4 regions of the Paenibacillus sp. FSL F4-0236 genome follow, and region 1 is predicted to be linked to each of the others. Evidence: predicted binding sites of a transcription regulator. Region 1 holds the regulator's gene; each other region holds the start of a gene.

Region 1 (7,906 bases):
AGCTATACGCAGCGCTTCCGGAGCTGGAACAGCCGTCGGATCACCACTTACACCTTTATGGATGAGGGCTGCAAGACGCATCTCTTCAAACATATCCAGGTTATTATTGCTTGCCGCACCATCTGTACCCAGTGATACCTTCACACCAGCCTTTAGAAGATCCGTAACCCGAGCCACTCCACTAGCCAGTTTCAGATTACTTCCTGGGTTATGAGACACGCCTACATCATGACGAGCCAGTATCTCGATCTCTTCATCATTCAAATGAACGCCATGTGCAACAATAGACGGACGTGTGAACATTCCAAGCTTCTCTAAATGCGCTACTGGCCGAAGTCCGTAATCCACCACATTCTGCTCCACTTCGCGTTTGGTCTCGGACATATGGGTATGCATCGGTAAATCCAAATCATGTGCCGCTTGAACAAACTTAACAAAGAAGTCCGGTGGGCAAGTATATGGGGCGTGTGGCGAGATCATCGTCGTAATTCTACCATCAGCCTTACCATGCCAATTTCGTGCAAAAGAAATCGCTTCCGCAAGCTTGTGATTTTGTACTTCCTCTGGGCATAATCCGATTACGCCTCTCATCAGTACAGAACGAATGCCTGATAATTCGACTACCTCTGCTACTCGATCCATATGATCATACATATCCAAGAAGGTTGTAGTACCACCTTTTAGCATTTCCAGTACCGACAAGGAGGTTCCCCAGTATACATCTTCTCCAGTGAATTTCGCTTCCATCGGCCACATCTTCTCTTGAAGCCACACCTGAAGTGCTAAATCATCTCCATAACCACGAAGCAATGACATTGCCGCATGGCCATGTGTGTTTACCAGACCTGGCATAAACAGCAGACGACTGCCATCAACAACTTGCACATCATCTTCCATTAAAGGCTCTTCTTTTCCTATGTAAGTGATCAAATCATCTTCAATAGTCATATATCCATTCAGAACCGGCTCATCCGTTCCCGGAATAAGAAAACGCCCGCCCTTAATAATCGTTTTACTGCTCTTCATTTCCGCTTTCTTCCTTTCCGTCTTTCAAATAATAAGCAAGGCTTTGCAAATCCGTTGTAAAATCGGCAGCATGAACCCGGATATTCGATGGTGTTTTTAGAATCACTGGTGCAAAATTCAAAATCGCCTCAATGCCAGACTCAATGAGAATATCTGCTACATTCTGCGCTTCTGAATCAGGCACAGTAATGATCCCAATTCGAATACCTTGCTCACGAACCGTCTGACCAAGCTCCTCCATCGGTTGAACGGTAAGAGAGTTGATTTTCCGCCCTACCTTAGGTGCATAGGAGTCAAATATAGCGGTAATCTTCATAGTATCTTTCAGATAAGCATTGTAATTAGATAATGCATGTCCAAGGTTACCGGCACCTACTAAAGCCACATTCAATTGTTGATCCAGCTTCAGAATATGACGGATTTTTTCAATAAGATAAGTTACGTCATACCCGATACCTTTTCTACCAAAGTCTCCAAAATAAGCTAAATCTTTACGAATTTGAGCAGGATTCAAATCAAGTTTTTGTCCTAGTTCTTGTGAGGAAACGGTTAATATTTCACGTTTCTGGAGATCATTCAAGAAACGCAAGTACACAGGAAGTCTGCGAACAACGGCTTCTGATATTTTATCCGATTTCATAATTTACCTCCTAATTTAAGTGATATTCTGTTCAAATCCTATCGAAATATCTGCACCTCGTCTCAAGGAAGAGCGGTATTCTTATACCGCCCTTCCTTGTAGAGTGATTAATAAGATCGATGACGTTCTTTTCAAGAAACGCCTCCGTCTTCCAACCACTCCGCTATACGAGGAACCATTTGATCCGTAAGCATATGCTCCATTTTCGGGCCAGGCAACGAATAGAGGAAATACTTCCCATAGTGAGATTCGATCACCCTTGTGTCATACACAATAACAATACCCCGATCTTGCGCTGTCCGTACCAGCCTCCCAAATCCTTGCTTGAAGCGAATAACCGCCTGAGGAACAGACAACTTCATGAACGGATTCTTTTTCTGGGCTTGTAATAACTCAGACTTCGCTTCCGCTAGGGGGTGGTTTGGCGGTTGAAATGGGAGTCTCACGATGGCCAAGCATGTTAATGCTTCACCTGGAATATCTACACCTTCCCAAAAGCTGCTTGTTCCTAACAGTACAGAAGCTGCACTGTCCTGAAAACGGCGGATCAGCTTGCTACGGCTGCCCCCCTCCACGCCTTGACCTAACACCGTGATCTCTTGTGAGGCTAGAGCCTCTTTCAGAGGATCGTAAACCTGGCGTAGCATCTTGTAAGAAGTAAACAGGACAAGCATCCGCCCACGTGTTGTAATAGCTGCTTCTGCTAGTGACTGTACGAGTGTATCGACAAATCGGGCATCGCCTACACTCCCCTTCACACTTGGGAAATCCCGCGGAATAACTAACAGCGCCTGCTCCCGATACTTAAAGGGAGAAGGCAGGAGTGATGTCATCAGACGCCCCTCTTCCGCAGCTTCATTAAGTCCGAGATTATCAATCATAAACTGGAATGATTTATCCACAGAGAGTGTCGCCGAAGTTAGTACGATACTTTTTTTCTTGTCGAAAAACAGCTCCTTAAGCTGAGTACTAACATCAACAGGAACGGCATACAGCTGTAGCGATTTACTGCGATAATTTCCATTCGCCTCCAGCCAATATACTACATTCTCATCATTTAATCCCATAAAAAACCGTACTTGCTCACGTATAGAAGCTAAATCCTTAAATAAGCCGCTAATATCGGTAACTAGGCTATCTGAGGAAGATTGACCTTCTTGATCTCGCATCTCATTAAGCATTTTATCACCTTTACGGATAATTTCGCTTAATGTCAGATTCATAGTATTCTCTAAAGCAACCAATTCATCCCAATCTTTCGGTTTACGGGTAGGAAGTAGCCGCATGACTAACTGGCCGGCTTCTCCCGCCGCTGCATCGCTGCGTTCCGGCAAGAGGCTGAATAGTTTATCACTAAGCAGATCCCAGGTTTCTTTTACGGTAAGAAGGTCCGGATAGATTCTATCGATCACTCCGCTCCATTCAGAAGCTTCCTCACTGCCTGATGACTGAAGCATTTGGCGAAGTGTAGGAAGTTGGCCATTTCGACTATCCTTATAAAGACGCGATAGTGTATGTGCCACCGTGAAATGCTTCATATGCATGCCTAAATGCTTGCCAGCCACGTCCTCCAGATGATGGGCCTCATCTATTACAAGATGTTCATAAGCCGGAAGTAGTTGATGCCCAGCCTTAACATCTGCGAAAAGCTTAGAGTGGTTCGTAATGACCACGTCTGCAATACCAGCTTCATGCTTAGCCCGATGATAATAACACTTACGGAACCAAGGACACGAGCGACCCAGACAAGAATCGGTATCGCTTGCTACCGTCTCCCAAAAATCTCCGCCACGTCCACTTAGATTGAGCTCTTCGTCATCTCCTGATTCACTTTGTGTCAGCCAAACGATCATCTGAGCCGCAGTAAGCGCATCTTCCCTCGGACTTATAAAGTCTTTTTTATTAATTTTATGTTCGAACTTACGAAGACACAAATAATGCCCTCTGCCCTTAAAAATTGCAGCTTTAAATGGAAAAGGAACTACCTGCGTTAACAAAGGAATATCACGCTCACGCAATTGATCCTGCAGATTAATAGTATGAGTGCTGACCATGACTTTTTCATTAGTGCGTACGCTTTGGTATATGGCAGGCAATAAATAACCAAGGGATTTACCGGTTCCTGTCCCTGCTTCGATCAATAGATGCTTATCTTCGGCAAGTGCCGTCATCACCTCATTGATCATAATATCCTGAGCTTCTCGGCTTTCATACTGTGGCAAAGTTTCTTTAAGTCGTTTCGTTACTTCATCCATATAATCTGTAAAAGATAAATTGTGTAGTGGATTCTCAGCATGCTCGTCTCGAGGTGGAGCTAATTCGTTCCAGTCTCCTACAGCAAGCGCTAATTGACGATAGAAAGTCAGATCACCTTCGGGCTGAAGCGTCTCCGCTTCCCGTTCACGCAGCAGACCATCAAAATACCAACCCAGATCACTATCCTCTTCCCTAAACAGCTCACAGAGTCTCTGAATCGTCAGCAGAGGCAAATCGTAGAGCTCCTCCAGACATTTCAGCAATACAAGAGCAGTTGCGAGTGCATCACTGTCTGCCTGATGCGGACGATCGTGCGTCACTCCAAAATGTGCACTAACTGATCCTAGTTGATAGGATGTGAGGGAAGGAAAGCAGATTTTCAGAAAATCAATCGTATCTAAAATCCGCCCTTGAAATGGTAAATACCCACATCGGTCTAAGGCATTTTGCAAAAAATGGAAGTCGAATGCGACATTATGCCCTACAAGCACAACATCATCCAAGAGTGGGACAAGCTCCATCATCATCTCATCCAGCTCAGGTGCATCCTTTACATCATCGTCGGTAATCCCCGTTAGACCAGTTATAAAAGGAGGTATCGGCGTTCTGGGCTTGACGTAGGAACCATATACCCGGGAGATGGACCGGTCTTCTTCTATAATTGCAAGGCCAACCTGGATAATTTCACCCACGGATTGGGTTCCCGTTGTTTCAAAATCAAGCACGGCAAATTTCATTATAATTCTATTCCCTTTCAATTGAGACTCTTAATCAGCATAACAGAAGTTGCGAAAAAAGGCGATGCACACCACTGGTTCAGGGGATGCATCGCTTGAATGAAAACGCGGAATAATAAACCGTAAACGTAATAATTTACAATAATGAAACAAGCTGATTTCCGAAATGAAGCTTACCTCCTCGGCGGCGGCAAACCTCCAAATTAACGGTTGGTTCAGGAAGTGCCGGGTCAAGTTGCAAAGAAAGGGCAAACAGCTCCTGCGCTTCATTGAAACGTTCTTGAGAGGCCCTGATGCAACCTAAAGCGTTATAAACCATTGCCTTCAGCTTGGTTTCCCGTATCAAACCGAGCATATGGTTCAGATGGCTCCAAGCAGCTTCCCCCTCCCCTTCCTGCAGGTAAGAGATGGCTAAATATAATCGAGCAGCCAAGCTATCCGGATATTGCACAATAACTTCCTTAAACTGTTCAATACATTTCCCATACATCAGCAGCTTATAATACCCTTGACCTCTAACAAAAGTATCCATGCACAGCTCGGGTGCTTCCTGCTCTGGCACTTCCTCTTCAACCACAGTCGTAAAATCTACACTTTCACGAAAGTGACTTAGCTTCTCTGCAAAGGCCAGCCATTCATCCATCACTTTATCACTAAGTCGATGCAGCATATTATAATTGCATAAAAGCTCATTCCGGCGGGCACCCTCCGCTGTAGGGTAATCTGTAACGATCTCCTGAAGCACCTTGTTCATTTCAGCAAACAAATGTTGAAACATGGGCTATCCCCCCTTACTGAAGATGAAATCAGTTCAGCTTGCCTGACTTCATTTTCTGCGAGAACGGGGTCTTTCATCCCTGCCATTCATTACATGGCGTAAGTCCATAATTTAAGCGATTGTAGCATGCAATTCATGATCAGCCAGCTTCACTGGTCTGTTGTTCTCATCCACGAATACCACCGTTGGCTTATGCGACTCCAGTTCTTCCGAAGACAGCATCGCATACGAAATAATAATTACTGTATCTCCCGGTTGAACAAGACGTGCAGCTGCACCATTTAGGCAGATCACACCACTGCCGCGAGGCCCTGGAATAACATAAGTTTCTAACCGTGAACCATTATTGTTGTCCACGATCTGCACTTTTTCATTCTCAAGAATATCTGCCGCTTCCATTAAGTTCTCATCAATGGTGATACTTCCCACATAATTCAAGTTCGCTTCTGTCACCGTCGCGCGGTGAATTTTGGATTTCATCATATGTCTAAACAAGAGCGGCAACCTCCTTTGGAATAAATACATTATTGTCAATTAATCGCGTTCTGCCAAACTTCACGGCAAGCGCTATAATAATTTCCCCATTTACATCCTTTAATAAAACTTCGTTCTCTAAGCCTTCCAGATTAGGGAAAGTCAGTATTTCCGCATAATCAATGACCGCCAAAGGAGAGCTGGAAATAACCGAGGTCAACAATTCCCGCACTTCATCAACGGTTGTTACTTTTCCTTCTTCAATGGACTGACGTGCTTCACGCAAGGAACGAGATAACACCAGTGCTTGAGAACGTTCCTCTGGAGATAAGAATACGTTACGCGAGCTAAGTGCAAGTCCATCTCCTTCACGAACGATAGGGCAAGGTACAATTTCAACATTCATATTCAAATCAGATACCATTCTGCGGAGCACAGCTACTTGCTGAGCATCCTTTAGCCCGAAGAAAGCATAATCTGGCTGCACGATATTGAATAGCTTATTAACAACTGTTGTTACGCCATTAAAATGTCCTGGACGCGAAGCCCCACAAAGTCGAGTGGTGAGCTCTGATACCGAGACAGTAGTCCGGGTAGGCTGCGGATACATTTCTTCCACACTGGGGATAAATACAATATCGACACCTTCGCGTTCCGCAAGCTCCAAATCACGCTCTTCATCGCGCGGATAGGAATCATAATCCTCATTCGGTCCGAACTGCAGCGGGTTCACAAATATGCTCATAACGACCGTGTTGCTCATTTCTCCTGCCCGCCGAAGCAGACTGGCATGTCCTTCATGCAGGTATCCCATGGTTGGAACAAACCCAATCGGGGTATGCCCACCTTGTCTCATATATTCCAAAGCTTCGCGCAGTTGCTTAATGCTTCTGACGACTCTCATCTTATTCCCCATCCTTTCCGGCACCGCCGTATAAAGATTCCAGAACGGTTTCATCTGCTTTAAAAACATGACCTTCATCTGGGTACGAGCGATCCTTCACTTCTTGCACATATTGGCTGATACCCTCACGAATCAGGCTACCCACATCCGCGTAGGTTTTGACAAAACGTTTCTCACGGTAGGGTGAGGCATAACGCAACAAATCATGGAAAACCAATACCTGTCCATCACAATAACGACCTGCACCAATCCCAATGGTCGGAATGCTCAGTGCCTCAGAAATTGCTTGTGCTACTTCTTCTGTCACCAGCTCCAGTACCACTGCAAAAGCACCTGCTGCTTCAAGGGCCTTAGCTTCATCCATCAGACGTTTTGCATCTTTGGCGTCCTTACCTTGAATGCGGTAGCCACCAATCATATTTACCGATTGTGGTGTAAGTCCAATATGCCCCAGCACAGGAACTCCCGCAGCTACAACCGCAGTAACTGTCTCACAAATTTCGAGACCGCCTTCCATTTTGACGGCATGAGCCCGCCCTTCCTGCATCAGTCTGCGCACACCCCGCAAGGTTTCATCTATACTTCCGTGGTAGGTCATAAATGGCATATCTGCCACAATGAATGTTTTTTGTGCGCCCCGAGTTACCGAACGAGTGTGGTAGACCATATCGTCAATCGTAACCGGTAAAGTTGTATCATATCCAAGTACCACATTTCCCAGGGAGTCACCCACCAGAATAAGATCGATACCGGCTTCTTCAGCAAGTAGAGCCGATGGGTAATCATAAGCAGTCAGCATGCTTAACCGCTCACCATCTGCTTTCATTTTTTTCATTTTCACAATATTAAGTGCTTGTTTGTTTGCCATTTCTCTCTTCGTCCTCCTTTTTGAAATTACATCCCCGTAAAAATCGCAACAAAAAAACCTTTTAGCAACGATTTGCTAAAAAGGTCCGAAGGGCAAAAAAGAGTCACTCGCGATCGTCCCTTCTGTCTCGGTCCTTACGGCTCAGAGCAGAATCCAACGTAACCGTCTAACGCAGTTATGAAGGTGATTCCAATAATAAAACCATTATAAGTTCATCAGATCA
Region 2 (7,906 bases), 300 kb from region 1:
ACCGATCATACCTTTTCATATGTGTTAATCCTAATATTACATGCAGCTTGTTCATAAACTCATGCGCCTGGGCACGCAATGCCTCAGCATATAAGGAGATGCCAGATAACCTTTCCATAAGTATGCTGATCTCCGTCTTATCACGGAATGTGGCAATTGCACCTTCTACAGCTCCCTTTACATGAATGGGAACCACGTTTGCCAGTAACGTAACACCGCTATGCTCCACCTCCAAGTCCTGGCTGGCTTCACCGGTTTTGAGCACTGTATTCATCCGCAGTGATGGCCAAAAGCTCTCTACCGACTGGTTCAAGGGATCATCCTGCATGCCAATGGCTGCAAGCAAACGCCTGGCTTCTGTATTAATCAAAGTAATACGTGACTCTTTATCAACGGCAATGACTCCCTCCCTAACTGACTGTAGCATGGAGTTACGCTCTTCCAAAAGCTTAGCAATAGCGGCCGGTTCCATGCCAAACATCATTTTTTTGATAACACGTGCCAGCAGAAATGCTCCCGCAGCCCCTATTAGACTGCCTATAAGCAATCCCCAATAAAGGATTCCCACGTTCTCTCTTATGGCAAGTCTGATGTTTCCCAGTGATATCCCTACTGCCACCGCTCCTAATTGTTTCCCACTTGCAGAGAAGACAGGTGAAAACGCTCTTACAGATGGGCCCAAAGAACCCTCGGCTTCCGAAATGCTTTCCTGCCCCTGCAAGACTGCGGCTTCGTCGCCACCGATAAAATGCTTACCAATTTTGTCCTTGTCCGGATGGGAATATCGGATCGCATTCATATCCATGACCACAACAAATTCCACATTGTTCAACAATCGGATTTCCTCAGTGTAGCTTTGCAATTCAGACGAGCTGCGTGATTTGTTTAACGCTTCAATAATTAGAGGGTTACGCGATAACGTACGGGAAATGATCACAGCCTTTTGTTCCAACGAGGATTTTGTTTGTGAGGAAACCTTTATACTAAATAGCACATAGACCACTAGCAGCATTATGATAAGAACTGCACCAATCATCAAAGTAATTGTTGTTTGCAGCCGAAGTGTGTGTTTGCCAATTTTCATCAGCTGTCCCTCCGGAAATTTTTCTTCATTCTAACGTATACGTGCAAGGCTGGCTATGACCTTATACGCTACACCGTTATTATAAAACAACAAACGCATGGCTAAGATGAGCCCAAGCGTTTGTTTGCCTAGCCGAAAAGAGGCAGGGGGATAACTTATTGTGCTTTTACGAATTCAGCGGATTTTATACCCGTTTGGCGGCCGAAAATAATGATTTCCGCAACGGAGTTACCACCGATCCGATTTTGACCATGCAAGCCTCCGGTAACTTCTCCTGCTGCAAAAAGGCCTGGAATCGGTTGTCCGTCTTTATTTAAAACTTCTGTGTTGGTGTTGATTTTCACGCCTCCCATCGTGTAGTGAATTCCCGGGCCGATTTGAATTGCATAATATGGCGCGCCGGACAAGTCATTGTCCATTCCGGTTGTTCTGCCGAAGTCGGCATCCTGTTTATTCGTCACCGCGCTGTTCCAGGTCTCTAGTGCAGTTTTCAACTGATCTGCCGGTACGTCCATTTTTGTTGCCAAAGCCTCGATCGAATCTCCTTCGATAACGAAGCCCATTTTTTCATATTGTTCAATCGCTTTAGCGCGAGATTTTACGCCGGAATCAAATACAAGAAACGCAGACTTCTCAGGAAGCTTATTGATTGCAGCGGTGACATTATCTCTTGTATCCAGTTCGTTTGTGAAACGTTTACCTACACTTGAAACCAGGATCGCTCCTTCCCCACGAACAGCCTCCCCAATGAGATAGGATTTTTCCTGCTGCACAGTCGGGTGAACTTGGATTTGATCCATATCGACTGTGGTACCGCCGAGCTTCTCAATCATCTTGATACCGTCACCGGTGCTGCCAGGCTGGTTGGTGGTAACGTACCCCTCCAAATCAGATCTGACTCCTGAAATCATGTCTAAATTGGCGCCGAAACCGCCGGTTGTCACCACGACAGCAGACGCTGTAATCGTTTTCTCTTCCGTTTGGTCAAAGATAACTTTGACGCCATTGACCTTACCGTCTTTTTCGGTAATTTCCTTGACATTGGCGTTCACAAAAAGGGGAATGCCTTGTTCTTGTACGTTTTTCACCAAGCCTTTGACAAGGTATTGTCCTACTGCAGAGCCATCTTCAGGACGGTGTGTGCGTTTTTCGTTCATCCCGCCTGTAATCGTGATATTATTCAATCTAATCCCGATAGAATCCAGCCAATCAATCGCACTTGCGGAATTGTCTACGAAGAAACGAAGCATCTCTTTATCGTTCGTATCATGGCCACCTTTTAAGGACTCTTCATAAAACAGATCATTGCTGTCTTCAATGCCTTGCTCTTTTTGGAATTTCGTTTCAGAAGCATTCATTCCCGAAGATGATTTTGTTGTATTTCCGCCGGCAACCGGCATTTTTTCAAAAATAACCGGGTTCATACCTTTTGCTCTCGCCTCAAGTGCAGCAGACATTCCGGCACCGCCTGCACCAATAATGATGATGTCATATTTATCTTTTAGTTGATCGTACGGTGTATAGCTAGCTTTGGATGCTCCCGAAACGGCTTCAGTTTCCTTTGTCTCGTTGATCTTGCTGGTGTTCTTGTTCCCGTTTCCATTGCTGCTGTTGCTGTTGCCACATCCTGTGATAACAAGCATGACTGAGAGAACGAGAATAAGAGCAGTGGTTACTTTTTTATTCATGTTATAGCTTTGCCCCCTTGTGAATATTTTTACAATCAGCTTAACGGCAAAGGCCCTGCTCTTGAAAGTTTATGTAACTAAAAAAAACGTTTTGTAACTAAATTAATCACTGCAATGTGTACGAAAGACCACCGGTTAGGGGCATGGCTCAAAAAAAGAAGAGCCTTTAGGCTCTCCTTCGTTTACAAGATCGCTTTCATCCGATTGTTTCTTGGATTATGCTCTACTTCCGCAAGACCCAATTCTTCGAGCAACGGTGGGATATACATTCCGAATCGCCCCCGAAGTCCCTTCTTTAATCCATACCAACCGCCGACAGGGTTTTCAGGTGAACGCCCCCATGCTTCAACGGTACCTTCTTTTGCTGGTTTTTGCTCATCAGCACTTCCTAACTCCATCCAATCACCATTTTGTATAAGCATGGCGTGCAGATCTTCAATACAGCGGTAGTCATAATGCAAAACCGTTTTCCCTACAGTGCAAACTATAATTTCTTTACCGTCTTTTTCGACCTTATACATTTCATACTCGGATGTTTGCGGTGGTGTCTTTAACTTCCAAGGATTTTCCTTGGTTCCTGTAGCTGTCGTCATATTTTCAACTCCCAAAGTAACTCACAAAATTAGTAAGTTCTACTCATTTTATTATATTTGCATCACCTTACTATACTTCATTACCTTTATTCGTCCTACTCAGTATAAGAAAGCTTGCACTATCATTCCAAACTACTCAACTCCACCACATCTCCACTAGTGGCCTTCACAGCATAATTACAATCTAACTTCCCGCACAGCACATACTTCTTCTGCCCAGGATCATACACATAGACGGGTGTTAATTCGAACCATCCCTTGAGCTTGTCATAAGCTTCGTCATGGCTTACAGAAATCCCCTCTTCGCTCTTGAACTCATCAAACATATCGAGCATTGGCTTGTTATCCATATAATTTATAACCTTATAATTCTGCACATCGATGAACAGGAGGATCTTACGCTGGAATATACGATTACTTGGCGCCTTCATCCTCAGTGTTGCCTGAATATGTCCTCTTTCCCGTTGAAAAGTCTTCAATATCCATTCTCCGGATTCATCTGGATAGAGCTGGCTTAAACCAGCTTCGACTGCGAGTATACATTCGGCTTGTTCTGCGTCTGTGATAGGAAATGAGTCCGGATGCGGCTCACTAGCTATTGCCTGCTCAATGGTAGCTACCTCAAGTAGGCGTATCTCCGTCCTTTCGAACGGCTCCAGCTCCGTATTCTGTTGCTCCCAATGGATTACTTGATCAATATTCAGTCGTGCTCTTGTACCTGATATAAACTCAAACGGGATGGTGGTTGTTCCGTCATTTGTAATGTAGATTTCTTCTATCCCATAGATCGGCAGGAGTTGCTTCGTCTCGTACACCGGATATTCTATAAGCTGTAGTTGTTTCCTCGCCTGTGGCTCTATCGTTTGAAGTGTGAGAGTATAGTTCTCTTTGTGCACAAGGGAGCTGGAAGGAAACTGGCCATATACACTGTAAAAAACAAGTCTGCCTTCCACATCGAAGCGAAGCTCGATCCGTCCACCAGGAGTGACTGGTATGCTACCTATTTTCTCAATAAAATGATATTCTCCAATCTGTTCCTTCTCTAAGTGAAATTGTTTACCGTATACAATCCTTGCCTCATCTTCAATCCACCGGATGACTTCGTTAAAATCTATATTTTGGAATGGTGTCCCATTCGCATAAGATATCCCGCCAACAAAAATCACACTTTTATAGTTGCGGGATTGTAGGTCAATCGTGATGACGGCAGTTCCTTCCGGATTGTAATCGCCCTTCCATTCCTTCATATGTGCAGGAAACCATTCCATACTAAGAAAATAGTTGGTCTCTCCCAGTATCGTAACGTCGCGATAAATTTCATGAGAGTGTAAGTAGTAGTTGTCCAATCCATATTTTTGCTGTGTAGCATCAAGCAGTTCTTTGATTCGAATATCCATCATAATGCACCCCATAAAATTGATGCCTACATCATACCATTACTTAGCGTTGATTACGAAGCGCAGCAGCGAATATTGGAGTCGATTGTTACTTATTTAAATAGTAAAATCTTCTGAATATTCTACAAGCTCAGGCAATGGGCTTTGGTGATGTTCAGAAAATGATCAGTAACTTGGGTTTTAATAATGCAGAGTGTAATAATATTTTGCACAACCTTCACCAGAATTCTATACGTGAATAATGACCAAATATTTTTAATGGAGGTAAATCATCATGAATGACATCATCGATGGAAATGCGGCGTTAATACAATTTTTCCCACTTCCAGCGCATCTTTATAGGAAGGATATTGCTTGTATTGTAACTGTTGCTTATGCAGAAGAGCAGGGACCAAATTTAACGGGCCTCATAAATGCTCTATACTCCAAGGGATATATAAACCTTGATCACCTACTAAATTCCACATGGAAAAAACTATACCAAGTTCCGAGGTTGGGACACAAAAGACTGATGCTTCTACTTAATTTACTAGAACGAATTTCTGCAGATCCCAAAACCATAGAAAACCATAGAATTGTCCCTCGTGTTACAATGCAGAGTAAAAAGGATATGAAAGAATTAACTTTAAAGAGGATTATAAAGAAGTATAACGAAACATCTGTGGTGGTATTAACTGAAGCTACCGAAAAAGAAGCTCGTATAAAGAAAATTAAAGATAGACTCCGTGAAATGGGGTTGATCATATAACAAAACCCCGCCAGTATAATGTAGTGCACTCTTTAAATTGGGAGGGTTAAATGAGAGAAGGAGCAATAGAGGTACATTCTTTTACTTACCTTCCATTGCTCCTAATTACATATTTTTTCAATCTTTTCTTAAAAGATTGTAGCTGTTCAAGGCTTGTAATGACTTTCAATTCATTCAGTAATCGCGCGATGCATCGAACCAGCGTTGAGCCATCTCCTCTGTTATTGGCTGACCAATCAGATGATCAGACTGGCTGAGTTGCCATACCGCTTCAGCAAGGTCTTCTCGTTCGGTGGTTTCGATGCCTTTGAGGTTGTTAAAGCGCGCGGTGAAGGCAGAAATGGCTGCCTCGGCTTCGGCAAAGGTTCGGGCCTCGGACAAAGTTGCCTGTGCAACGTTATAAGCTTCATTAGCCAGCTTGGCCAGACGTTTAGGCCAGGACGAGAACGGGCGGCCGAACTCTGTCGTCCACCACTCAGGCTTTCGTAATTGGCTCACTGAAGCATGGTCGGTCCAAGGGCGTGCTTCAGCTCGTTTTTTCATTTGCTGTTTCAGATGCTTGCCAGCGATCTCTTCCACATTGTAGGCGATGAATCTGTCAAGCAACGGCCAGGAGTTCAAGGTAGGAAGCTCCCCCAGATCCGGCATGAAACGTAGCTCCAGATTCGTTAATTTGGCATGTTGAGCCAATATGTCCAGGTCGCAGAAGTTCCCCCACAAACTCAATGAGTTAAGGTTTGGATACCGATTTAGACACTCCAGCGAGATAGGCTGTCCCAGCGGTGTGTTCTGTAGCGTCAAGCTCGTTACCTGGTGCAACTCACCCAGGTCGGGCAGCAAGAAAGGAATATCATTCTTGCGTCGGCCGGTACGCGGCGCTAGTGTCAGGGATGATGGCATATCGCCTGTGGCCGAGAAGCGTGTTAGATCGCCGGACACACTCAGACGGAAAGACCGCTTTGGAAGCTTTAGGCTAAGGGAACTCCCGGATGGGGCCAACTCGATTTGCAAGCCATACAAATTGGACTGACTGGTGTCCACCACCGTGTCTGCAGACAGGATCGGTGTCCACGTCATCTCTTCAATGGGCCGTTTCTTTGCCCAGTCAAAAAAGCCTGGGTCACTGCCTGTATAATGTAGAAATCGTGGCCAGGGAGAGCCAGCCGGCGTGGCAAAGGCATCGAATACGGTCCAATCGATTTGCGCATCAGACGCGACATGAAGGTCTGCCTTCTTCCCCAATTGCGACGGACCAATAGATAGACTACCCACACCAGGCTTAATGACAAGAGTGTGACTGCATGGACCTGTCAGATCGATAGGATAACTACCAACTTCTCTAACAGAACCAGCTGAAGGACGAGCTTGGTTATCATTTGGCATTTCTATCATCCTTTCCACTAAAACATATCAAGATCAATTCGACGTGAATTAACTGCTAATTGAACTAATATTCGCGGTTAAAGAACTATCGTCTGATCAATAAATTAGGAACTTCCATGTATTTTCTAATTCCTCTAATGGCAGCAGTTCATCTGTTATTTTCTGAAATCGCTTCGCACTCTTTCGACAAGAGCCACTGCTTCATAACTTCAAACGCCTGCCCAGCATCCTGTTCGTAAAAGATGGCGGTGTTGGCCGGGATACGATGTGCATAAATACTCCTCCTGTTTACAGAGAATCAATGGCATACGAACAATACCCAGATAACAGATAAACTTTAACGCAAACATGATTCCGGTATTCCTTCATACTTTTTTCAAAATTCATATGTCCCAAAACGTTCTCTGAGAGTTTCTTCATGCGTGATCCACTCCGAATCACTCCATAAAGACATTCTTACGATTTCTGACAGCTTATCTACGGCTTGTTCCGGTCTCGTAATACTAATGAGGTCCTCAAAATCCTCAATACGGATATCCAACGCTTTCCGCAAGTAGTCATCATTAAGACGCTCTTCTTTGAGTTGTTCATATTCATCCCTCGTCCACTGTTCACAAAAGATTCTTTCGGCTTGAAGGTTTCCATTCTCGAAAAACGACAACTCGAATATTTCCTCATTCATATATCCGACGGTCATCACTGGCTCCTCGATAAGCGAGAACAACGTTTTGCCGATCTCCTTCACCGTACCCCATACAAAATAATCGTGGAGCACGCTGATCCAGTTCTCGTTGCTTTTGCTTACGTACATGACAACTTTGATCTCTGTAGCCTCATTATTTGACTTACCTAATATTCGCCATGCCTTTCGCTTAGCTTTCTTAATGCTTCGACGTGTTCTCAAGGTTGTTCGACCTGATATGCAAATTTGCGAATGATCTTCCCACGAGATGGCCTCCTCTAATCGCTTATTTACTCAGCCGAATTCTTGTTTATATGCTATAAATCGGTTC
Region 3 (7,906 bases), 270 kb from region 1:
CTTTTATGCGCCGGATGGAGAAATTACGATCATTATTCAATGGGATGAAAAAAGCTATGAGGATTCTTCTGCCGGCCAAATCAACAGGCTAGATATACTTGGTCGTAGTCTACATTTTAATATCCATAAATATTTACATCTGAACGTAGTCATTGGCATTAGCCAGATTTTAAAGGGGCTTTCGTTTATGGCCGTGTTGAACCGTCAGGCCTCTAATGCAATTCTTTGGAATAATGAGCATAGTGACCATTACGTGTTCTATTATGGGGATTTCAACTGGAACAGTTACACGAGTGATCCTTCTGTAGAAGAACTTCATACGCATAGCAATCTGATCGTACAAAAAGCAAAAGAATATATTGACGAGAACTATGCTCAAAAAGGACTTACTATTCACGATGTGGCTAAAAAGAATCATGTTAGCCCCAATTATTTGAGCTACCTATTTAAGAAAAATACAGGTTATAACCTGTGGGAATATGTAATTAAGCTCCGGATGGAAGAAAGTCGGGAGATGATTTTGAATACCGATCTTCGCAGATACGAAATTGCGGAACGTGTGGGTTATGAATCGCCCGAGCATTTTAGTAAAATTTTCAAAAAATATTATGGGATTAGCCCCAGTGAATTGAAGAAGTAAAAACACTCATGACTTCGGTAGATATAGACATGTTCAGTACAACCCTCATTTCCTACAATTTAAGGTAGGAAGCATTTTGCGAAAAATGCTGATAGAACAATGGAATGAGGGAGCCTGATGAATCAAACCGCAGTAGTAACCGAAAACCCGGCGACGCTGAAGGGGACACCGTACAAGCAAAACCGCTGGAAGAAAAACTTTTGGGGATATATGTTCCTCGTACCTGCCGTAATTATTTTTATTATGTTCTTGTGGGTTCCAATTTTTAAAGGCTTACTGTACAGCTTCTACCATGTTGATTTTGTGAAAGGTAATAGCTTTGTAGGCTTTGAGAACTACAGTAGAGCACTTAGTGATCCAGATGTTTTGACCGCATTAAAGAACACTGGGTATTACATGTTTCTATGTCTTATTATCGGTTTTTGGGTTCCGATTGCTTTTGCCATCATGATCTCGGAGCTGAGAAAGTTTGGGGGCTTTGTACGTGTAGCGGCTTACCTTCCTTTCGTAATGCCTGGTGTGGTTCTCTATGGACTGTGGAGATGGCTTTATGATCCGGTGGGCCCGATTAATGCGTTACTAGGCACAATGGGTGTGGATCAGGTTGCCTTCTTAACAGATACAAGATGGTCGATGATTTCCCTTGTGTTTATGGAAACATGGCAGCAGTTCGGATCAGGGATGCTAATATACTTAGCTGCTGTACTCAGCATTCCAAGAGATTGGTATGAAGCCGCTGAGATTGATGGAGCAGGTATATGGGCACGTATAAAGTACATCACATTGCCTTCACTGCGTAATTTAATCTTTTTGATGCTGATCCTGCAAATTATTGGTACTTCACAAGGGTATCAGTCACAGATGGCGCTGCTTGATGGCGGGCCAAATAATACTACGCTTACCTATGCGCTGTTGATCGTGAAATATGCATTTACAAGACTCGATTATGGAACAGCTACTGCGCTTGGCATGTTAATGTTCATTGTCCTAGGTGGTTTGGGCATTTTACAGTTCAAGCTTAACAAGGAGGACTACTAAGATGAAAAGCGCAGATAGAGGAATTCTTTCAGAACACGATTTGAAAAAAACAAGTAATAAGATTGTTTATGGCTTGATGTGCGTAGTCATTTTGGTTATGGTTTTTAGCATGCTGTACCCGATTTGTATGACGTTATTCAACGGGTTGAAGTCGAATCAAGAAGTGAATTCATTCCCGCCGCATTTTTTCCCTCAGGAATGGCACTTCAGTAATCTTAAAGATGCGATGAATTACATTGATCTACCCATGTTCCTTAGAAACACCATTTATATCTTTTTAGGGAATATGGTCGTGACGCTTGTCGTATTGGGAATGTCAGCATTTAGTATTTCTCGTATGAATGTTCCTTACAAAAGAGCTATTTACTTCTTCTTCCTGATGACATTGTTTATTCCGGCGACCAGTTACATGATCCCGAACTTTGTCAATTTGAAGGAGCTTGGATTGCTAAATCAGTACGCGGCCTTCTGGTTGCCTGCGGGAGCGAACACGTTCTACTTTCTATTGTTAAAGAACTTTTTTGACGGGATTCATCCAGAAATCTTTGAAGCAGCACGAATTGATGGGGCCTCTGAGCCGAGAAGCTTTTTCTCCATTGCCGTGCCACTATCCATTCCGATTTTTGCTACATTAGCGATCTTTATCTTTTCTACCGCGTGGAATGACTGGTTCTGGCCATCTCTGGTTATGCACAGTGAAGAGAAATATACGCTTGCGACAGCCATTTATAAATACGTTATTAATGTGAAGGCACTCAATACTAATATTAAATTTGCAATCCTGTTTATAGTATCCTTGCCTCCAATCATTGTCTTCTTGATTTTCCAGAAATTCATTATGCGTGGGGTTGCTTTGTCGGCAGTGAAAGGATAAGCAATTATCGACGAATTTAACCATGGATCGTAAACATGCACATGAAAGGAATATAAATGCACCTCGTTTGTAAACGGTTTCTAATTTATGATCGATATGTAAGATAATTATGAATTGAAAAGGGGAGTTTCAATGCGTAAGTACTCTAGCGTTCTACTAAGCGTACTTGTAGCCGGATCGTTGCTATCTGCTTGCAGCGGCAACAATAACGGAAACACAGCGGGGAACAAAGGCGGGGAAGCATCTGCTGCGCCAACAAATGCGGTAACGGATAATACAGCAACCGCTACAGATGCGCCAGTGGATGACATTACTCAAAGAAAAGTGACGATCAAGATTCACTATCCAACACCTGATTTGACTGAAATAAGAGCACAGGAAGACGACAAAATCAAACGTTTCCAAGAGGTATATCCGAACGTAGAAATCGTTAAAGACGACTGGCAGTACAATGTAAGTGAAATCGGAATTAAAATGGCTGCGAATGAAGCACCAACCTTCTTTAATACTTTTGCTACAGAAGCTAAATTCCTGGTTGAAAAGGGCTGGGTTGCTGACATCACAGATCTGTGGAACAAATATGAATTTAAAGATCAAATTAACACCGTGCTTCAAAATCAATTTATTATCGACGGCAAAGTTTTCGGAGTAACACAAAAAGGTTATGTAACAACCACTATGATCAACAAAAAAATGCTGGATGAAAAAGGTGTAGCCATTCCACCTATGGATTGGACTTGGGATGATATGCTGAATACGGCTAAAGGAGTAGCTGATGCCAAAAAAGGTATTTCCGGTATTGCTCCAATGGGTAAGGGGAACGAATCAGGTTGGAACTGGACCAACTTCCTGTTTGAAGCTGGCGGAGAGATTCAAAAAATTGAAGGCGGTAAGGTTATAGCTACATTTAATTCCGATGCTGGCGTTAAAGCACTGGATTTCTACAAGAAACTTAGATGGGAAGCTAACGCGATTCCACAGGACTGGGCACTTGGTTGGGGCGATGCTGTAGGTGCGTTCCAACAAAGTCGTACAGCAATGGTAATGGCCGGGTCTGATGGCGTTATCGAGCAAGCGTTGAACCAAGGTGGACTGAAACCTGAGGATGTGCTTACGTATCCTATGCCAGCTATGGAAAAAGGCGGAAAGCACACAGGGGTACTTGGTGGTGACTATCTAGTAATTAATCCAAATGCTACGCCAGATGAACAAGAAATGGCATTCCGCTACATTACTTTTGATTATTTCTCTGACAAAGGTTTGGAAGCGCTGGATGCAATTCTTCAACAACGTACAACCGATGGCAAATACTTTATCCCGCCGCTCTTAGACTACTACTCAGCTGATTCTGAGTTTGGTAAGAAGACCAAAGCGGTTTATGACAAGTACACAAATGTATACCAATATAGCCCTGACATTATGGGACTTTTGGATGGTAAACCTGAAGCTCAATACAACACACAGGACTATTACGCAACCATGTCCAATGTTATTCAAGAGCTGTTCTCCAAAAAAGGAACGGATTCCAAGAGCCAGTTAGAAGCAGCAGCTAAAACAGTGCAAGAGAAATTCTTTGATACGATTAAAGCGGAATAGTCTAATGCAAAAACCGGCCCCTTTGGGGTCGGTTTTTTTGTTCTGAAGATTTATAAATTTATAAATCTTCAGAAATAGTGATAATCAATTGGAAATTATTACAGTGTAGGGAAATCGTAATTGACTGTGATGAAGAGAATACATTTTTGTGTACTGATTTTAGATATATGGAATAAAAAGGAGCTAAAATTTTGCTTGTTAAAGTATAATTCTAAGATTTAAAGGGTTTTATAGCACATAATATGGTAAAAAGACTATAATATGATCGAATGAAAGCGCTTTGAAAACAAATCAAAAAAACTTTATACTTTGTGAAAGATTTCACTATACAAGGTGGAAATCATGTGATAAGATAAATGTGTAGAGAAAAACAACTAAAAATTGACAGGAGGACGAGGGAGATGGCAGTTAAGAACGAAGTCGCCGCCCAAGTTAAACAAGTTACCGCTGAAGAGTATATTCAGAATTTAGTGGATAAAGCAAAAAAAGCGCATGAGGCGTTCATGGCGCTAGACCAAGAGCAAGTTGACACAATCGTTCATGCAATGGCGTTGGCTGGACTCGACAAACATATGTACCTCGCAAAATTGGCCGTAGAAGAAACTGGACGCGGCGTATACGAAGACAAAATTACGAAGAACATCTTCTCAACTGAATATATCTGGCACGGAATTAAATACGATAAAACAGTAGGCGTTATTGAAGACAACGCTTATGATAGCTTCCAAAAAATTGCTGAACCCGTCGGAATTGTTATGGGTATCACACCGGTAACCAACCCTACATCCACCACGATGTTTAAAGCGTTGATTTCGATTAAGACACGGAACCCTATTATATTCGGTTTCCACCCATCTGCGCAAGAGTGTAGTGCAGCTGCTGCAAAAATTCTTCATGATGCTGCCGTGAAAGCTGGCGCTCCTGAGAACTGTATCCAATGGATTGAAATGCCAACAATGGACAAGACAAACGCATTGATGAACAACCCAGACGTTGCTCTTATCTTGGCAACTGGTGGTTCTGCAATGGTAAAAGCAGCTTACAGCTGTGGTAAACCAGCACTTGGCGTAGGCCCTGGTAACGTACCTGCTTTCATTGAAAAGAGCGCGGATATTGATCAAGCCGTAACGGACATCATTCTTTCTAAAACATTTGATAATGGTATGATCTGTGCTTCCGAGCAAGCTGTTATTATCGAAGAACCAATCTTCGATCAAGTGAAGAAAAAGATGATTGCTAATGGCTGCTACTTTGTGAATAAAGAAGAAGCTGCCAAACTGACTAGTGGAGCAATGAACGTAGATAAATGTGCGGTTAACCCAGCAATCGTAGGTCAATCCGCAGTGAAGATTGCTGAAATGTGTGGCATTCAAGTCCCTGCCGGCACAAAGATTCTGGTAGCAGAACTTGAAGGTGTAGGCACTAAATATCCACTTTCCGCTGAAAAATTAAGCCCGGTTCTTGCTTGCTACAAAGTTAAGAATGCAGATCAAGGTATCGAACGCGCAGCTCAAATTGTTGAATTTGGTGGTATGGGACATAGCTCGGCTATCCACTCCAACAATGAAGAAGTAATCATGAAGTTCTCTAACCGTCTGCAAACAGGACGTATTCTCGTTAACTCGCCTTCCACACATGGTGCGATCGGCGATATCTACAACACTAATATCCCTTCGTTGACTCTGGGCTGCGGATCTTATGGACGTAACTCCGTGTCGCAAAACGTTACAGCAATCAATTTGATCAACGTGAAAAGGGTGAATCGTCGTACCGTGAATATGCAATGGTTTAAAGTACCTGACAAGATCTATTTCGAAAAAGGCGCTACTCAGTACCTGACCAAAATGCCTGATATCACACGTGTCGCAATTATCACTGACCCAATGATGGTTAAGCTTGGATATGTTGAAAGAGTTGAACATTACCTGCGTCAACGTCAAACCCCTGTAGCTATCGAAGTGTTCTCTGAAGTTGAACCAGATCCATCGACAACTACAGTTGAAAAAGGTACTGCAATGATGAACAGATTCCAACCGGACTGCATTATCGCACTTGGCGGCGGTTCCCCAATGGATGCTGCAAAAGGAATGTGGTTATTCTATGAACATCCAGACGCAGACTTTAATGGTCTGAAACAAAAATTCATGGATATCCGTAAACGGGTATACAAATTCCCTAAACTTGGTAACAAAGCTAAATTTGTAGCTATTCCAACTACTTCGGGTACAGGTTCGGAAGTAACATCTTTCGCAGTTATTACCGATAAAACAACTGAACAGCACACTAAATATCCTTTGGCTGACTACGAGTTAACTCCAGATGTAGCTATCATTGATCCAGAGTTCGTATACAGCTTGCCAAAAACTGCTGTTGCTGATACAGGTATGGACGTATTGACACATGCTATCGAAGCTTATGTATCAGTTATGGCGAGTGACTACACTGATGGTCTAGCTATTAAAGCCATCCAACTGGTATTCCAATACCTTGAAAAATCGGCGCTGGAAGGCGACAGAGTAGCACGTGAGAAAATGCATAACGCATCAACACTTGCTGGTATGGCCTTTGCCAATGCATTCTTGGGTATTAACCACAGTTTGGCACATAAATGGGGCGGACAGTACCACACTGCTCACGGTCGTACTAACGCGATCCTTATGCCACACGTTATCCGCTACAATGCTAAAAAACCTACGAAGTTCGCTTCGTTCCCTAAATATTCGCACTTCGTAGCTGATGAGCGTTATGCTGAAATTGCCCGTATTCTGGGATTGCCAGCTCGCACAACTGAAGAAGGTGTAACTAGCCTGATCAATGCTATTCGCGATATGAATAAAAAATTGGGCATCGAAGAATCGTTCCAACAACTGGGCTTTGATCCTAAGGACTTCGAATCCCGCGTAGATTACTTGGCTGACCGTGCTTTTGAAGATCAATGTACAACTGCCAATCCTAAGCTGCCACTGGTTTCTGAGCTTGCTGATGTATACCGTAATGCGTTCTACGGAAGATTTGATAATTAATAAATGGTTAAATAGAGAATAGGATAGTTGTGGACTTAGATAAAGGTGACAAATATCACTCGAAAGGTGATATTTGTCACAGTGTTTTTATAGAAAATAAACTAGAATGTTTATATAAACAACGGTCCCACATATGAAATGTTGATTGTGAAATTTGGAACAACCACATCTTTTTGGGGATCACGAGACACGGGATCAACCTTCAAGCCCGCGATCTCTACAAATATAATAAATATAGATGGAGGGATTTAGCATGTCGGTGATTGAAAAAGAAGTAAATGAAGTGAAATCCGGTTGGAGAAGTTTTACAAAAGGTAAATGGTCCAAGAAAGTTGACGTTAACAACTTTATCGCTAGTAACATTAAGCCTTATGAAGGTAACGAAGAGTTCCTCGTAGGTCCTACTAGTAACACAACTGAACTGTGGAAGATTATTTCCCAACTGAGCAAGGAAGAAAGAGAAAGAGGCGGCGTATGGGATGTTTCCCTAGATACTGTCTCCACAATCACTTCACATGCTCCAGGCTACATTGACAAGGACAAGGAACAAATTGTAGGCGTGCAGACTGACGCTCCTTTCAGACGTTCCATCCAGCCATTCGGCGGGATCAAGATGATGGTTGATGCTACGAAGGCTTATGGCTTCGAGCTTCCACAAAACATCGTTGACATGTTCACGAACATTCGCAAAACGCATAACCAAGGCGTATTTGATGCATATACACCAGACATGAG
Region 4 (7,906 bases), 2.1 Mb from region 1:
AGTAGAAAGGAAGGGCTCAACCGTAATCACCTGTCCCTCTTTTAACACTGTAGTCACTCTTGGATTGTAGAAAGGTAAGATTTCAAAAGGCTTCTCATGCAGTGATTTGCCAATCCCGTGGCTGCACAGATTACGTACCACTCTATAGCCGCGTTTCCGAGCTTCGAGTTCCATCATTCTGCCAATCTCATTGACCTTCATCCCTGCTCTCAGATGATTGATCACGCTCATCATAGTTTCCTCTGCACTCTGGCATAGTCGAAGAATGTCATCATTATAAGGTGGTAGTTGAAACGAAACTCCGGCGTCCCCATAATAACCATTCAGTTCAGCAGATACATCAATATTGATCAAATCACCAGCATTAATCACTCTAGGACCAGGAATCCCATGAGCAACCTCTTCATTCACACTGATGCAGGTGCTGCCTGGAAAATTATACGTTATCATTGGGGCTGAAGATGCTCCGAATTCCGCTAGAATTTCAGCTCCAATCTTATCAAGCTCCGCTGTTGTCATACCTGGAGTTACTTTCTTTTTCATCTCGGCGATGGTATGTCCTACTACTTTCCCTATGGCTTTTAGCCCTTCTAAATCTTGTATGGTATCACTCGTCATCTATCACACATTCCTCTCACTTCTGGTATGAATCACTTGTCTAACTTCTGAAATGCACTTCCATTCCACTGGAAAATATCTTCCATCTGTTTACCCGCTACATTATCGTAATAACTTCTCTTGAAGCTATGATCATCCACTTTATCAAGCTTTATCGAATACCCCTTTGGACTGCTGATAAATAAATCAGAGCCGAGTTTGATCCCTAATTCCTCTATAACGTTATTTTTTCTAAGCGTAAATAGCTTGTAGAAGTAACCGTTACTGGATCCGTACTGACCAATCGTAAAATCCGGATCGCCGTCGCCATTATAGTCCTCAAACTGAATTTGAAAAAAATCATTAAATATTATGGGATCCTCAAAATGTTCACTGAGTGGAAAGCTATTCAAAGTTCTCCCTTGATTATCGATAAGAACAAGCCCAAATCTGCCACTCCAATTCCTTCCCATCAACGGACCTGGTATTGTCCAATCCTCACTGTAGGTTCCATCTAAAAGCTGCAGATTCAAGAATCCAGTTCTATTAGTTAAGGGATAGAGATCATTATGTGATATCGTTACTGGCCCTGTAACCTTAACAGAAGACTCCAGCGACTCCGTCTGTTCTATGTTCGCCTGATCTGCTGTTCCATAGATGAGTTGTCTTATTTGATCTGCGTTTTTCACCGGAATAGAGTAGCCCTGACCACCATTCTCAGCTGTAGTAAATACTCCTTTATAACCGGGTTCATCACCTATTGCTATGTAATAATCCTTCGAGTAGCCATCACCATAAACAAGTTCCATTTTAAATTCAGGGGCCCAATCCAGCTCCCCCGATAATTTATTGCTCTTGTTCATAGCCTCCGAAAGCGCCTTAATCAGAGCGGAGTCCTTCAGTATTAGGGTCTCAAAATGTTCTGGTCGATCAACTTGGTTCTGATCACTAGTTGTTACAGGAGTTAAAGACACTCCGGCGATCCACCTTGCATTGATGAAGCCCACATCATTCTTACACCCGCTTAAAAGAGCAACCAAGAACAAGGGTACAACCCATAGTAATTTCCTAATGCGAACCACCTCCAAGAAAAGAAACATAACCTAATTATAACAGCGTCCATAAATATAAAGAAATCGACTTTCCGAAGTGTTTAAGCGAGAAATATAAGGATAATTTATAGCATGGAGCATATAAATTCTTATATTTTAAAAAAAAGACTATAACCTGCTCCTTTAATGAGTGGTTCTAGTCTTATAAAATCAAGTAAATATGTAGTGATATGATCAGACGATTAAGCTTGAATTGCCTACCGTCTTAAGCCAAGCCTCTGCAATAAGTGCATGGCCCGCAGGTGATGGATGTACTCCATCCGGAGCCCAATAAGCAGGCTCTGCTTTCACGGATGCCGCAGCAAACAGGCCATCCAACGGAACAAGTAATGCACCATATTCACGTGCCAATTCACGAACAATGTGAATTTTAGGGTCCAAATCCTGGCGCCAAGTTCTACGATCTTCTGGGACAGGCAACACAAATGGCTCGATTAAGACTAAATTAGCAGCCAGCGAATGCTGCGTGCGTTCGATCAGGTCACGATACGCAGCTTCAAATTGTTCAGGCGTTGTTTCCTGACCAGAATCAAAGCGGCGCCAAGTATCGTTAATCCCAATATATATGGACACCCACGTCGGCTTCAGATTCAGGCAATCCTTCTCCCAGCGTTCCTGCAAATCTACTGCACGGTTGCCGCTAATTCCACGATTATAGAACGTAAGATTCTTCTCAGGATACAAATGCCCCAGACGAGCGGCGATCATCAATGCATAACCTACACCAAGCGATGAAGCATCATCATAATTACGACCCCAATCCGTTATGCTGTCGCCTTGAAACAGAATGACATCGTTTTGTCGGAATAACATCACGTAATCCTCCCCTATTTTCCCCTGTTAATATTAGCCAATATAGTATATCAAAAATGAATACTACGTACTAGGACAATCATTAACAATTCATGGTAGAAACCACTAGAGATCAACAAAAAAACCTGCTCAAATAAGAGCAGGTTTTCCAAAAATACAATCAATAAGCTAAGCTAAACAATCCTTTAATGTGGGACAAGTAACGAATATTACTTGCTTCCTTCATCAAGGTTGCAGGCAATCCTTTTAGCGGAGTTGAGCTAGCACCAACGATGGCTACACCGTCTTTACGGCCTAAGCTCGCAAGCGTCCCTGAGTTGATCGGACTAAAGGATTCAAATGATTTATCCTTCAAGTATGCATAAAGATTGTACCCGATCAATTCGCCCATTTGCCAAGCGATTTGTGCAGTTGGTGGATATGGACGACCATCTTCGGCAAAGACAACGGCGCTGTCACCAGCAACGAATACGTCTTTGTGTGATGTGGATTGCAAGAATTCATTTACCGTTGCACGACCACGGTTCACTTCAAGACCGGACTCACCAATCAGTGGATTTCCTTGTACGCCGCCAGTCCATACGAAGGTGTTAGCAATAATTTTTTGACCATCTTTCAAGTCAATGACATTATCCGCTACATTCGTAACAGGTAGTCCTGTCAAGAATTGAACACCACGTTTTTCTAAGCTTGCCACTGCGCGTTCGATCAATGCATCTGGCAATACTGGTAAAATCTTAGGACCTGCTTCAACCAGCATCAGTTTAATTTCTTTAGGATCCACGCCATATTTCTTAGTGAGTGTTGGCAACACATCAGCGATTTCACCAACAAGTTCAACACCTGTTAAGCCACCGCCACCGATTAGGATGCTTGCATCCGCTGGATTTTTAGACTTCGCATATTCACGGATACGCTCATCAATATGACGATGAATTCTGTTAGCATCTGCTGCCGATTTCAAAACCATACTGTATTGCTCAAGACCTGGAATGCCAAAATAAGCCGTAGTGCTTCCAAGACCCACAACTAAAGCATCGTAGGACAATGTCACACCATCAGATAGTGTAATTTGTTTATTTTCAACAGAAAAAGAATTCACCTTTGCAATTTTCAGGTCGATATCTTTACCTGCAAAAAGCTTAGCTAATGGCATAGCAACAGCACCTTCTGCAACACTACCCGCTGCAAGACGATGCAATTCTGTAATAATTTGATGTGTAGGATATTGATTAACGACTGTAATTTTAGCTTCGTCCTTCTTCAGGTACTTGCGTACAGTTAAGGCGCTTAGTAGACCACCATAACCTGCTCCTAGAATGACAATATGTTTAGACATGATGTTTCCTCCGTCCTTACGAATGAGATATAAAAAATATTATTTCTGTTGACTGCGTTCGCCGGCAACTTGAAGATAAGCATTTACGAAACGGAAAAGCTTCTGTGCTTGTGGATCTTTCATCATCTTCATAAGACCAAATACACCGATCACATCGCTATTTTCATTCGCACGATCTTGCGCTTCGATCACTGTAGCTGCCATATTCTTCGCCGAATGCACCACTGGTTCAGCAAGTTCTTTAATTGCACTTACCGTATCACTTTTCAAGACTTCATCCGCAGCAACAGTTTGAACAAAGTCATATGACTTTGTGAGCACGCCGACAAGCTCTGTTAATTTTGGCAACTGTTCCACTAAGACAGTTAACGACTCCTGAACTTCAGGCTTCAATAGCTGCTCTAGAACATTCATTTGTTCTTGAGTGACAGCTAATTTTGGTGATTCTTGCTCAGGTTGTGTTTGAGTGATTGTTTCTGACATATCCGAATCTCCTCTGCAAATAAGCTTTGCTGCTTAATAGTAATAAAAAAATAAAAACTTATAACGCCATATTTCTATTATAGCACTTATCAAGTTATAAATGTCACAAAGTTTTTGATTTTTTCTAAAGTTTTGTGATTTTTATTACATTAAAATAAATTAGTCATAATTTTCGATATTATTTATACATGCATAGATGATTAAATGCTTATTGTGTAAATTCATTCAAATTCATCTCCGCTTTCAATAAAACCTCGACCATTGCCGGATTGTTCTTTAATGGTAGCAATCTAAAATACAGAGAACGAACGAAATTTTTGGTGTTCACACGAGCAACGTACTGGCCGCGGCTTCTCGGCCACCCCCCACATTGCTCCAAGTTGCGAATCCAGTCGACAATAGATTGTTGTGGAAGTAAATGATGATCTATCATTGTAGCTACAATCGTAGCGATCCGTTCATCTTCTTCGTCGCTAAATATGTGCTGATCGTTGTAAAGCATCCTTTGGATGACTGCCAAAACCTCTTCCCTTATTGCAGCATCACTCTCCGAGCAGAGTACCAGTTCATCCAAGGCATCTGCGCCATGGGCTGCAGCATGAGCCCAACCTTCTTCAGGCATAAATCCTCGTAAATCCTGTTCTTCCTCATAATATCTAATAAGCGCTTCCTTCACATTTATAAACTCTGCGCTAGCTAAAAAAGCCTGTTCCCTATGCCGCTGAAGAATCAGCGCAACGATCAATACCGAAAACGTTCTTGTGAACACAGCCTGATCTTCTTTGCTGCCAATGTGATAGAACAAATGCTGCTCGTCAAGGAGAATCAAAAGTAGTTCACGAAGCTCCGCATCACTAAACCATTGTTTCTCGTTAACCCATTTGTAGAAGGTGGAATAGATCAAGTCATCTCGTAGCTTCGGCTGTGGATCTCCTATGTACTCAAGCATCAATTTCACATAATCCCTTAATTGCTCCCCACTTCTAAGCTCGTAATCGTTCTCTTCAATTCTTTGCAAGTCAATTATCAACTGCTCTCTAGTATCGTTCAACATTCCCACCCTTTCATTAATAAAAGCAATTAAATTTTTCGTATCCTAATATCCTAATTTACATCCCAATATTTTACAACATAGTAATTATTCTTCGACATTCCAAAGTACTTAGAGAGCTGAATGTAAATGAAGTGAATTTAATCATTGACGAATATAATTAACTGTGCTATTTTGAGTTAGTAACTAATAGTTAGTTCATTTATAAATATCACTTATTTATAATTAACAAGCAAATACATAACATATGGAGGAATAACTCATGAGCGCTTTTACAGATTTGATTGAATCCCGCAGGTCTGCTATGAATTTTGTTGAAGGGGTGAAGATCCCTCAGAATGAACTTGAGGAAATGTTCTCTTACGCCAGATTGGCTCCATCTGCATATAATCTTCAACATGCCAATTATAAAGTGGTTTCTGATGAGAATTTAAAAGAAGAGATTCGTAAAGCCGCTTACGGTCAATATAAAATCCACTCCGCCTCAGCGGTAATAGTGGTACTCGGGGATAAGAATGCTTATCTGAAAGCCCCAGAAATCTTCGGAGGACTTAAAGCTTTAGGGGCTATGAGTCAAGAGGATTATGATGCAGAGATAGAAACGATTAACAATGCATACAAAGGAAATGATGCTTTCCAAAGAGATGAGGCTATTCGGAATGCTTCTCTGTCTGCCATGCACTTCATGCTGATTGCCAAAGATAAAGGCTGGGATACCTGCCCGATGATCGGCTTTGATCCGGAAGCGATTCAATCCACTTTAAATCTACCCGATCATATGGTACCGGTAATGCTGATCACTATCGGAAAAGACAAGAAACATAAAATCAGACCACGTGGCTATCGTAAACCGGTCAATGAATTCGTTGAATTTATCTGAGGGTTATTGGAAGATATCGATAGATATAACAAAAGCGTTTCATCCGATATTTGAAGTTCGGATGGAACGCTTTTTTACTAAGGATGTGGAGCTTAAATCTTTCTTCACTACTTAGCATACTGAAGAATTGCAATTGCTGCTCGTTCCCGTCGATCGGCGTTCTCACTAACAAGAGCTTCCTTCAAAATATCGAGCGCCATTGATAATGTCTCTTCATCCACATACACTCGATTATTCACCGCTTGCTCTGAATCAGAAGAACCTGTAATCCACAGATCCACACGAGCACTAGGCATCGGCCCCTTATACTGTTTAACCACTCCACTATTGTTAAGAAACTCTTTTATCCCTGCGTTTAGATCGGTTATAGAAAGACTTTTCAGCCAAGTTACACCACGTCGATGGCATGTACCGATGTCTGGCGCGTCAAATAATTCATTGTAAAAATAATCGCCTAGATCTCCTAGATGTACCCAATCGCCATCACACACCAGCACATAATCGCCATCCTGCATCGTATGTACGAAGAGTTGAATGGCTTGTATATGTTTTGTAAGCTCCAACTCACTGTATTGGTATGTATGAATCATCCGATCACGGAGCTCCACTTTACTGATGTTCTCCAAATCCCCTATTCCGGGATATCCGATACTCACATAATTATCCTCTAAAAATGCAGTGATTCGTTCGGTCCCAAGCGGTTTTGATCCCATCTGAAACAGATTCATAGATCATTCCTCCAAGTAATTAATATAATATTTTTTCAGCAAAGAGAACTCTACTTAGCAAGCTCATATGTCTATCCTCCATCCTGCGTCCTCATTGGTGTAATTAAAAAAAGTGTGGACGAAGTCATGTCTACAGGCTGTATCACCAGTGGTCTTTCTTTTCCAGCAAACCTTATTCTAAGCGTCTCACTATCGATCGCCCGAAGGATGTCTCTGAAATATTTTCCGTTAAAAGCTACTCGAAAATATTCACCTTCTAGATACTCCAATGGAATCTCCTCTTTTGCCTCACCTACGTCGGCGGTCCTGGATATTAAATGAAGTATACCGGAGGGATATACACCGAGCGTTACACTTTCACCAGCCAATATAGCAATACGTTCAACCACACGCAACAAACGCTCTGTCTTAACGATCACTTCGGATATATATACTTGTGGAATTAAATTATCGACATAGGGATAAGTGCCCTCAAGTAGCGCAGACTGAACCCTCAAGCCATCAGAAATAAATCTGATTTGTTTTTGACCTATCTCGATTTGGATGCTGCTGCCCTCATCATCGTTTATTATTTTTAAAAGATCCTCAAGGGTGCTGCCCGGTATAATAACATTTAAAGGACTTGCTCCGTAATCTTCTACGTTTTCAACAACATGCTGAGCGAGGCGGATGCCATCAGTGGCGACTACGCGAATATTTTGATTATCTATTTGAAGTGAAACACCTGTGAGCACAGGTCTTGTTTCCAACGAAGAGACCGCAAAAACCACATGTTTAAATATTTGCTTCAAAAGTGTGTTCTTCATGCGTATCTTTTGGGTGTTTGGATGATCCACGTAATGGATTCTCGGAAATTCTGCAGTGTCCATCCCGCATAAACGAAACTGAGTATTGCCCGATTGG

Evidence for each region. The regulator Rex, encoded in region 1, represses fermentation and respiration genes when NADH is low (regulators of the CRP and FNR family bind a similar motif). The targets are predictions, from matches to a motif close to TTGTGAAATATTTCACAA.
Region 2: NSQ29_RS07145 (flavocytochrome c) is a predicted target of Rex. The motif match lies at 2,790-2,807, and genes of this name have one in related genera.
Region 3: adhE (bifunctional acetaldehyde-CoA/alcohol dehydrogenase) is a predicted target of Rex. The motif match lies at 4,458-4,475, and genes of this name have one in related genera.
Region 4: NSQ29_RS15535 (DUF1641 domain-containing protein) is a predicted target of Rex. The motif match lies at 4,477-4,494, and genes of this name have one in related genera.

The regions. Positions count from the first base shown of each region.
Region 1 is NZ_JBBOBK010000001.1:1,274,201-1,282,106, reverse strand. It holds gene NSQ29_RS05850 (amidohydrolase) at 1-1,026, opposite strand, end outside; gene NSQ29_RS05845 (redox-sensing transcriptional repressor Rex) at 1,013-1,666, opposite strand; gene dinG (ATP-dependent DNA helicase DinG) at 1,798-4,659, opposite strand; gene NSQ29_RS05835 (tetratricopeptide repeat protein) at 4,796-5,437, opposite strand; gene panD (aspartate 1-decarboxylase) at 5,549-5,932, opposite strand; gene panC (pantoate--beta-alanine ligase) at 5,925-6,815, opposite strand; gene panB (3-methyl-2-oxobutanoate hydroxymethyltransferase) at 6,817-7,683, opposite strand.
Region 2 is NZ_JBBOBK010000001.1:1,569,714-1,577,619, reverse strand. It holds gene dcuS (DcuS/MalK family sensor histidine kinase) at 1-1,084, opposite strand, end outside; gene NSQ29_RS07145 (flavocytochrome c) at 1,240-2,772, opposite strand; gene NSQ29_RS07140 (DUF6855 family protein) at 2,955-3,365, opposite strand; gene NSQ29_RS07135 (hypothetical protein) at 3,488-4,765, opposite strand; gene NSQ29_RS07130 (hypothetical protein) at 5,037-5,510, shown strand; gene NSQ29_RS07125 (hypothetical protein) at 5,685-6,893, opposite strand; gene NSQ29_RS07120 (hypothetical protein) at 7,270-7,704, opposite strand.
Region 3 is NZ_JBBOBK010000001.1:1,002,782-1,010,687, forward strand. It holds gene NSQ29_RS04515 (response regulator) at 1-640, shown strand, start outside; gene NSQ29_RS04520 (carbohydrate ABC transporter permease) at 758-1,678, shown strand; gene NSQ29_RS04525 (carbohydrate ABC transporter permease) at 1,680-2,552, shown strand; gene NSQ29_RS04530 (ABC transporter substrate-binding protein) at 2,685-4,148, shown strand; gene adhE (bifunctional acetaldehyde-CoA/alcohol dehydrogenase) at 4,550-7,171, shown strand; gene pflB (formate C-acetyltransferase) at 7,425-7,906, shown strand, end outside.
Region 4 is NZ_JBBOBK010000001.1:3,398,332-3,406,237, forward strand. It holds gene map (type I methionyl aminopeptidase) at 1-618, opposite strand, end outside; gene NSQ29_RS15520 (hypothetical protein) at 651-1,571, opposite strand; gene NSQ29_RS15525 (SGNH/GDSL hydrolase family protein) at 1,884-2,522, opposite strand; gene NSQ29_RS15530 (NAD(P)/FAD-dependent oxidoreductase) at 2,683-3,861, opposite strand; gene NSQ29_RS15535 (DUF1641 domain-containing protein) at 3,901-4,344, opposite strand; gene NSQ29_RS15540 (DUF2785 domain-containing protein) at 4,553-5,395, opposite strand; gene NSQ29_RS15545 (nitroreductase family protein) at 5,658-6,275, shown strand; gene NSQ29_RS15550 (hypothetical protein) at 6,383-7,003, opposite strand; gene dnaN (DNA polymerase III subunit beta) at 7,075-7,906, opposite strand, start outside.